DNA from 3 places in the Neobacillus sp. Soil_C_43 genome. Region 3 is predicted to be linked to each of the others. Evidence: predicted binding sites of a transcription regulator. Region 3 holds the regulator's gene; each other region holds the start of a gene.
What was found. The regulator Rex, encoded in region 3, represses fermentation and respiration genes when NADH is low (regulators of the CRP and FNR family bind a similar motif). The targets are predictions, from matches to a motif close to TTGTGAAATATTTCACAA.

Region 1: the regulator Rex is predicted to act here: its motif matches at 1,326-1,343, upstream of nirB (nitrite reductase large subunit NirB).
Region 2: the regulator Rex is predicted to act here: its motif matches at 1,181-1,198, upstream of AC3A54_RS11990 (AtpZ/AtpI family protein).

The regions. Positions count from the first base shown of each region.
Region 1 covers NZ_JBDGJV010000015.1:32,140-34,412, forward strand. The annotation lists gene AC3A54_RS18435 (hypothetical protein) at 1-211, shown strand, start outside; gene AC3A54_RS18440 (alpha/beta fold hydrolase) at 376-1,254, opposite strand; gene nirB (nitrite reductase large subunit NirB) at 1,463-2,273, shown strand, end outside.
Region 2 covers NZ_JBDGJV010000007.1:182,871-185,143, reverse strand. The annotation lists gene atpB (F0F1 ATP synthase subunit A) at 1-400, opposite strand, end outside; gene AC3A54_RS11995 (ATP synthase subunit I) at 423-797, opposite strand; gene AC3A54_RS11990 (AtpZ/AtpI family protein) at 800-1,024, opposite strand; gene AC3A54_RS11985 (S8 family serine peptidase) at 1,381-2,273, opposite strand, start outside.
Region 3 covers NZ_JBDGJV010000034.1:12,835-15,107, reverse strand. The annotation lists gene AC3A54_RS25295 (ABC-F family ATP-binding cassette domain-containing protein) at 1-335, opposite strand, end outside; gene moaC (cyclic pyranopterin monophosphate synthase MoaC) at 504-1,001, shown strand; gene AC3A54_RS25285 (redox-sensing transcriptional repressor Rex) at 1,036-1,689, shown strand; gene AC3A54_RS25280 (YhbD family protein) at 1,818-2,273, shown strand, end outside.

The DNA.
Region 1 (2,273 bases), on a different contig from region 3:
TATAAGGGCAGAGTTTGATAATAACTGGAAGACTACGATTACCTCAACAGGCTATGTCAAATATACCGCTCTGGAAGATAATTCCGAAGTGAAAGTTTTACTTTCTGATAGTTCAACTAGACTTGTAGTTTTCCCGAAAAATGGTTACGTACTAGTTGGTAGCGGGGGAACGAGTCACTTCAGCAAGCCTCATGTGACCATAACTCTTTAAGTATGCATATTGTGAGTCATTAGTTGACGAAGGTTCGTAATAAATACAGGGAATAGCACAGTTCATTTCATTTTCAACTGTGCTATTTGATTTGCACTTTTAGGTGTAAATTCCCTTTTTACGATAGGAAACGGAATCTGTTAGCCTTTTTAATATTTAAGATATTAATAATGTAATTGTAAAAAGTCTTCGATATCTTTGTTTATTTTTGTTAGGTACTTTTCAGAGGGGAAGTGCCCCATATCATATGTTTTGTAGTTTGTAAGGTTCGGTATGATTTCCTTCGCTGTTTTTTGAATCCTTTCTTCAGGAAAGAACACGTCCTTCGTGCCGGTAATGACCATGGTGGGAGAGTGATAGTTGACTAGTTCACTTTTTTCGGTGAGCTTAGGCATCTCCGACTCTAGTTTGACATCCTTAAATATACTGGCAATAATGTCTCGATCCATTTCTTTCATGCTATAATCTGACATCGTATCTGCTATTTTATTCATCTGCTTTCGGGATCCGTTAGTTTTAAAAATGAGTAACGGAACAAGGATTTTTCTAATCATTTCTACCTTAGAACCGAGCTGGATGCCTGCAGGTGCCATTAAAATCGAACAAGCAATTCTTTCAGGCATAAACGTAGCAACTCTAAGGATGATTCCGGCTCCATAGGAAGGCCCTAAAAAGGCTGTTTTTTCGATATGAAAATGGTTCATTAATTCTGTAGTCCACCGGGCAAAGCTATCATCACTTGCAGAGATCCGATTTTCTTCACTAAAGCCAGGGTGACCAATGGTATCCGGCGCGTAAATTCTATAGTTTTTAAAAAGGGGCTTAAACCAAGATAATGTCATTGGATTAATACAGTTTCCACCTTGAAAAATAAACAAAGGCTTTCCTTCTGTAGGACCCGACACTAACACATGGGTTTTTCCAAATGCTGTATCTACATAAACCCGATCAAAATCAGTTTTAAATTCTCGTAGATAATTTTCATAGAATCTATCTATAGTCGCTTTCCCTTCCTCACTTTTATAAATCGTATGTTTTCCCATGTAACACCCCGACTTGTCATATTATTCCAACTTTATAATTATTATCTAGCGAATAGAGGTTTATGACAATAATGTGAAATCATTCACATATATTATTTTGAAAGTGACGAACGTCACAATTTTTATATGGGCAGGGATTTACAATTTAACTATAAAGAAAACCTTACTAACTAACATTAAGAATTCAATATATAGGGAGCGACCCACGATGAAAAAATTAGTGATGATCGGAAACGGAATGGCTGGTGTAAGAACAATCGAAGAAATACTCAAAACAGCACCTGAGCAATTTGAGATAACTATTTTTGGACAAGAACCATACCCAAACTACAATCGGATTAAGCTATCCAATATTCTTCAGGGCGATACCAACTTTGAAGATATTATTATCAATCCGCTAGATTGGTATAAAGAGAATAATATTGAGCTATTTACAGGTGATGCGGTAACAAAAATTGATGTAGAACAAAAACGTGTGATTTCTGAGCAAGGCAGGATAATAGAATATGATGAGTTAATTATTGCAACAGGATCGAATTCTTTCATTCTACCGATTCCAGGTGCAGGCAAAATCGGTGTCACCGGATTTCGTGATATCAAAGATTGTGAAATGATGATCAAATCGGCGAAGCAGTACAAAAAGGCAGCCGTCATTGGAGGTGGGCTGCTCGGACTGGAAGCTGCAAGAGGACTACTTAACTTAGGCATGCAGGTGGATGTGGTTCATCTTATGCCGAACTTAATGGAGCGCCAGTTGGATCCGATTGCTTCTTCCCTACTGAAAACGGAGCTGGAGTCACAGGGCATGAACTTCTTGATGGAAAAAGAAACCGTCGAAATCCTTGGGGATGAACAGGTCAAAGGCCTTCGTTTTAAAGATGGCTCCGAGGTAGAAGCAGACCTTGTCGTTATGGCCATTGGGATTAAATCGAATACACAGGTAGCGAGGGAAAGCGGCATTTACGTGAATCGCGGAATTGTCGTGAGTGATTTCATGGAAACTAGCGTGCCAAATGTGT
Region 2 (2,273 bases), on a different contig from region 3:
GCTTTACACCATAGAAGTGCGATAACGCAACAACCATAACCGCTAACGTTAACGTAATCGTTGGGTCAGCTGTCGGTGATTTCCACCAAAGGTTTTCGCCAACTACGATTGCAAACGGAAGACCTAACATATTAGATACAAAGATATACATCAATAGTGTAATCCCAAGAATGTGGAATCGACCACCAGTCTTCCAATCCATTGTACTGTTGATAATTCCTTTAACGAAGTCCAAAATCCACTCAAAGAAATTTTGTACGCCCGTTGGTTTCATCGCAAGTTTGCGGGTAGCAAGGACTGCAATAAGGAAAACAATCGCACTTGCAACCGTAATCATTAGAATATTGGCCCCGTTAAACCAAAGCCCCATAAACTTAAAATCCGGAGTTCCGTGTTCCATGTAAACTCACCTCGTTTCCGCTTCATTTATGTACATGCAATGCATGATAAAAATAATCTATCATAATGACAATATAGGATGTCATCAATCCTATTACTAAACCCATCACATTGAAATACTCTGGATACCTCAATGCAATTAATGCCGCTATTCCACCTACTGCCATCCTGGAAAGCGACCCAAGTGAGCGGACCTTTTTGCCCTGTGATACCTTTTTATCAAAGTCTTCGGTTTTTCTAACTAATAACCAAAGATTTAAGAAACCAAAGCATGTCCCAAGAATCAACCCTAAGAAGATTGTTTGGTATGATGTAAATCCCCAGCCGAGAACATAAATGGACAACAAGTAAAAAATCCATTTCCGCTGTCTGTTGTACATGATTCTGAAATCTGGCATAGTTATTTATCTCCTGAATAGAAATGACGGATTGAAAGAAGCATGGAATAGGTGCCTGCTGCAAGTCCTAAAAGCAGTCCAACTATTAAGAAAATTGGTTCGGTACCCCAATGCCGATCCAGCCATCTGCCTGAGAAAATACCTATTAGAATGGAACCGACTAACTGGGAGACGATCGCGGACATTAAAGCCATAGCTTGTAATGGATTGCGGTTGTTTTTTCGCATGCTTATCGCATCCTCACTATAAGAGAATGTGAACCGGATAATAGTATGCAAATAGGCGGGAAACACCGTGGAAAATAGTCTATTAATCCGATGAAAACCCTATCATTTTACACCCTTTGTTAGCATACAATAGGCAACTTTTAAAGTCAATGAATTTAGTGAATTATTCCACAAACAATTTCCCAAGAATTTTCTCTCATCAAATTTTAATTTACTCTATTATTGTAGTGGATTTTTCAAACTTTTTTTGACCATTTTGTGTCTATTTTGTGAACATTGTCACACGAGGCAGATATCCGTGATTCATGGGGTGGACAAGCCGTCCAGTTTTTGGCTTGCCCATTCACTCGCACATTTTACTCTTTTTCCCTCTCGATGACGACCATCCGCTCGATAAAATCTTCCTTCCCAGCCTTTTTAGCAAACACCTTCACGAGGTACGTCCCATCTTCCGGCAGCTGATCAGCCGGAATCACTTTCCGAATTAACCCTTTTTTCACATTTGTCTTCGTATCCAAAAAGCCAACAAACCGGTAATCCCCAGGGCTAAACAGAGCAATTCCAAACTCCTCTGCTCCACCAGGCAAATACACCTCATACCGATACTGTCCAGGATGGTCGCTTTCACCAAAATCAAAGCCCATCACCCTTGGATATCCCGGTTCCTCTAATACATACAAATACGGAATGTGAATTGTCGATGAACCTGCCTGCATTTGAATATAACCGTCATGGACTTTTCGTAAAAACACTTTAGGGTCGACCGTTAACTCAACTGCTACCTCCCTCGACTCCTTCGGCCCAAGCGTGAACGACAGCGGGAACTTCCAGCTCAGCCCCTCCACCTGCTGCGGAATCGAAAAGGAATACCGCTGCGTTTCTGTACTCCTATTTTCCACATGCAGTGTGGCTTGATGAACATCATGATCGTCACTATATTTCCCAAACCTCATACTGCTCGGCGAAACAAGCGAGGTCGCCTTAATCGCTTCATCTACTTGAATGCGGCCGGCACCCTGTTCGTACGTGCGGTAAAACCCAAGGCTCTCATCAGCAGCAGACATTATATGTCCGCGCTCCATCTTCACAAGCGGTTTTGCCGTGTTCATCAACGCTGCTTTAATTTGCACCGGCGTCCAGTCCGGGTGCGCCTGCTTAATTAACGCACATGCCCCGGCCACATGCGGTGCCGCCATACTCGTACCCTGCAAAGACAAATAGCCTCCTGGAATCGTCGAATTAATGGCTA
Region 3 (2,273 bases):
GAAGGATCCGCCATTTGTTTTTCCAGTTTGCGGAGCGATTTTTCCATGATTTGAAGTGGTTCAAATACGGTTAACATTTCGTCCCAAATGGTCAATTTGGATTCTAATCCTGTGTTCTGAGCTAGATACCCGATGGTTACTTCTTTTGGTTTGATGATTTCGCCGCCATCATGAGACAAATGTCCGGCAATAATCTTTAATAAGGTCGATTTTCCGGCACCATTACGGCCAACAAGGGCCACACGGTCTCTCGTTTGTAATTCTAGCTTTATATTCGATAAAATAAGGTCAGCACCATAATATTTTTGTAATTGATTCACTTGCAATAAAATCATTTTATTCACCTCTATTACTTAGGACTAGTGTACCGTATAAGCGGAATGACAGCAATAACTCGGACTCTTCTAGGAGCTGTTCTTATAAAAAATCTAGTGATTCGTTCAAAGTTTCACACACATAAAAGGAAAAATAGTGTATTATTTTTTGGTAGGAGGATTTTTTATATGGCCGAATTTACGCATTTTAATGAAGAAGGTAGAGCAAAGATGGTAGATGTCAGCGACAAGCCTGAGACAGCACGTACTGCTCTTGCTCATTCTAGCATAACTGTAAGTAAAGAAATTTTTGACAAAATAACCAATCATGAGATGAAAAAGGGCGATGTATTAGCTGTTGCCCAAGTTGCAGCCGTAATGGCGGCTAAAAAAACATGGGATATTATTCCTATGTGTCATCCCATTCCACTGACTGGTGTGAATATTTCTTTTGCATGGGAAGAGGATCAAACAGGGAACTTTCAATTACATATTGAGGCAGCGGTGAAAACAAAGGGGAATACAGGTGTGGAAATGGAAGCGCTCACAGCTGCATCTGCTTGTGCTTTAACCGTTTATGATATGTGTAAGGCAGTTGATAAAGGGATGGTTATTGGACCAACCTATTTAGTGGAAAAAACAGGCGGTAAAAACGGTGATTTTAGAAGAAATGAACAGGTTAAATAAGAGTTAAAAAACCATTCATGGGGTGTGGGAGAATATGAGTAACGAAACGATGAAAATACCACAGGCGACAGCGAAACGGCTGCCCCTCTATTATCGATTTTTAAAGAACCTGCATACTTCCGGCAAACAAAGAGTTTCATCTGCAGAGTTAAGTGAAGCGGTAAAGGTGGACTCGGCAACGATTCGCCGTGACTTTTCCTATTTTGGGGCATTAGGTAAGAAGGGGTATGGCTATAATGTTAATTATTTGTTAACCTTTTTCCGGAAAACGCTGGATCAGGATGAATTAACAAAAGTTGCGTTAATTGGGGTCGGTAATTTGGGGACTGCCTTTTTAAATTATAACTTTTTAAAAAATAACAACACGAAGATCGAGGTCGCGTTTGATGTCGATCCGGAAAAAATGGGGACAACGATTCGCGAAGTTCCAGTTCATCATATGGATGATTTGGAGAAGGTATTAGAAAATAGTGATATTCAGGTGGCTATTTTAACGGTGCCAGCTCCTGTTGCGCAAATGATAACGGACCGACTGGTAAAAGCGGAAGTTAAAGGGATTTTAAACTTTACGCCTGCTCGGTTAAATGTACCAGGGTCGATTCGGGTTCACCATATTGACCTGGCAGTGGAACTGCAATCATTGGTTTACTTTTTAAAGCACTATCCGACAGTGGATGTAGAGGAATAGAACAGTGTAAGGCCTTTTACGATGATTCAATCGTAGGAGGTTTTTTTTATTTACAAAAATATGTAAGTTACAACTTTACAAGCGTAACAGTGTTATGTTACATTGATAAACAGAAAGGGGTTTTTACCATGAGCGAGGAGTTAATCTCAAAAAAAGACCTATTAGAATTAGCGGGAATTTCCTATGGACAGTTATATAGATGGAAACGTAAGGACCTTATTCCAGAAGACTGGTTTATACGTAAATCAACATTTACGGGACAGGAGACCTTTTTTCCAAAAGAGAAGATTTTAGGAAGAATCAATAAAATCCAAACAATGAAAGAAAATTTATCACTAGATGAACTGGCAGACATGTTTTCACCGAATATTTCTGACTTGCAGTTAGGAAAAGATGAGTTAGTAAAACGTAACATTGTTTCATCTGCTGTCATGGGTTTTTACCTTGAGAATGAAAAAGGAAGCCATACATTTACGATTACTAGAATGCTTGAGGTATATGTGCTTGAGAAGCTGCTTCAATCTGGTGAGATTAATCAAGATGAAGGAAAGATGATGCTTCAGGTGCTAAAAGAGCATGCCACT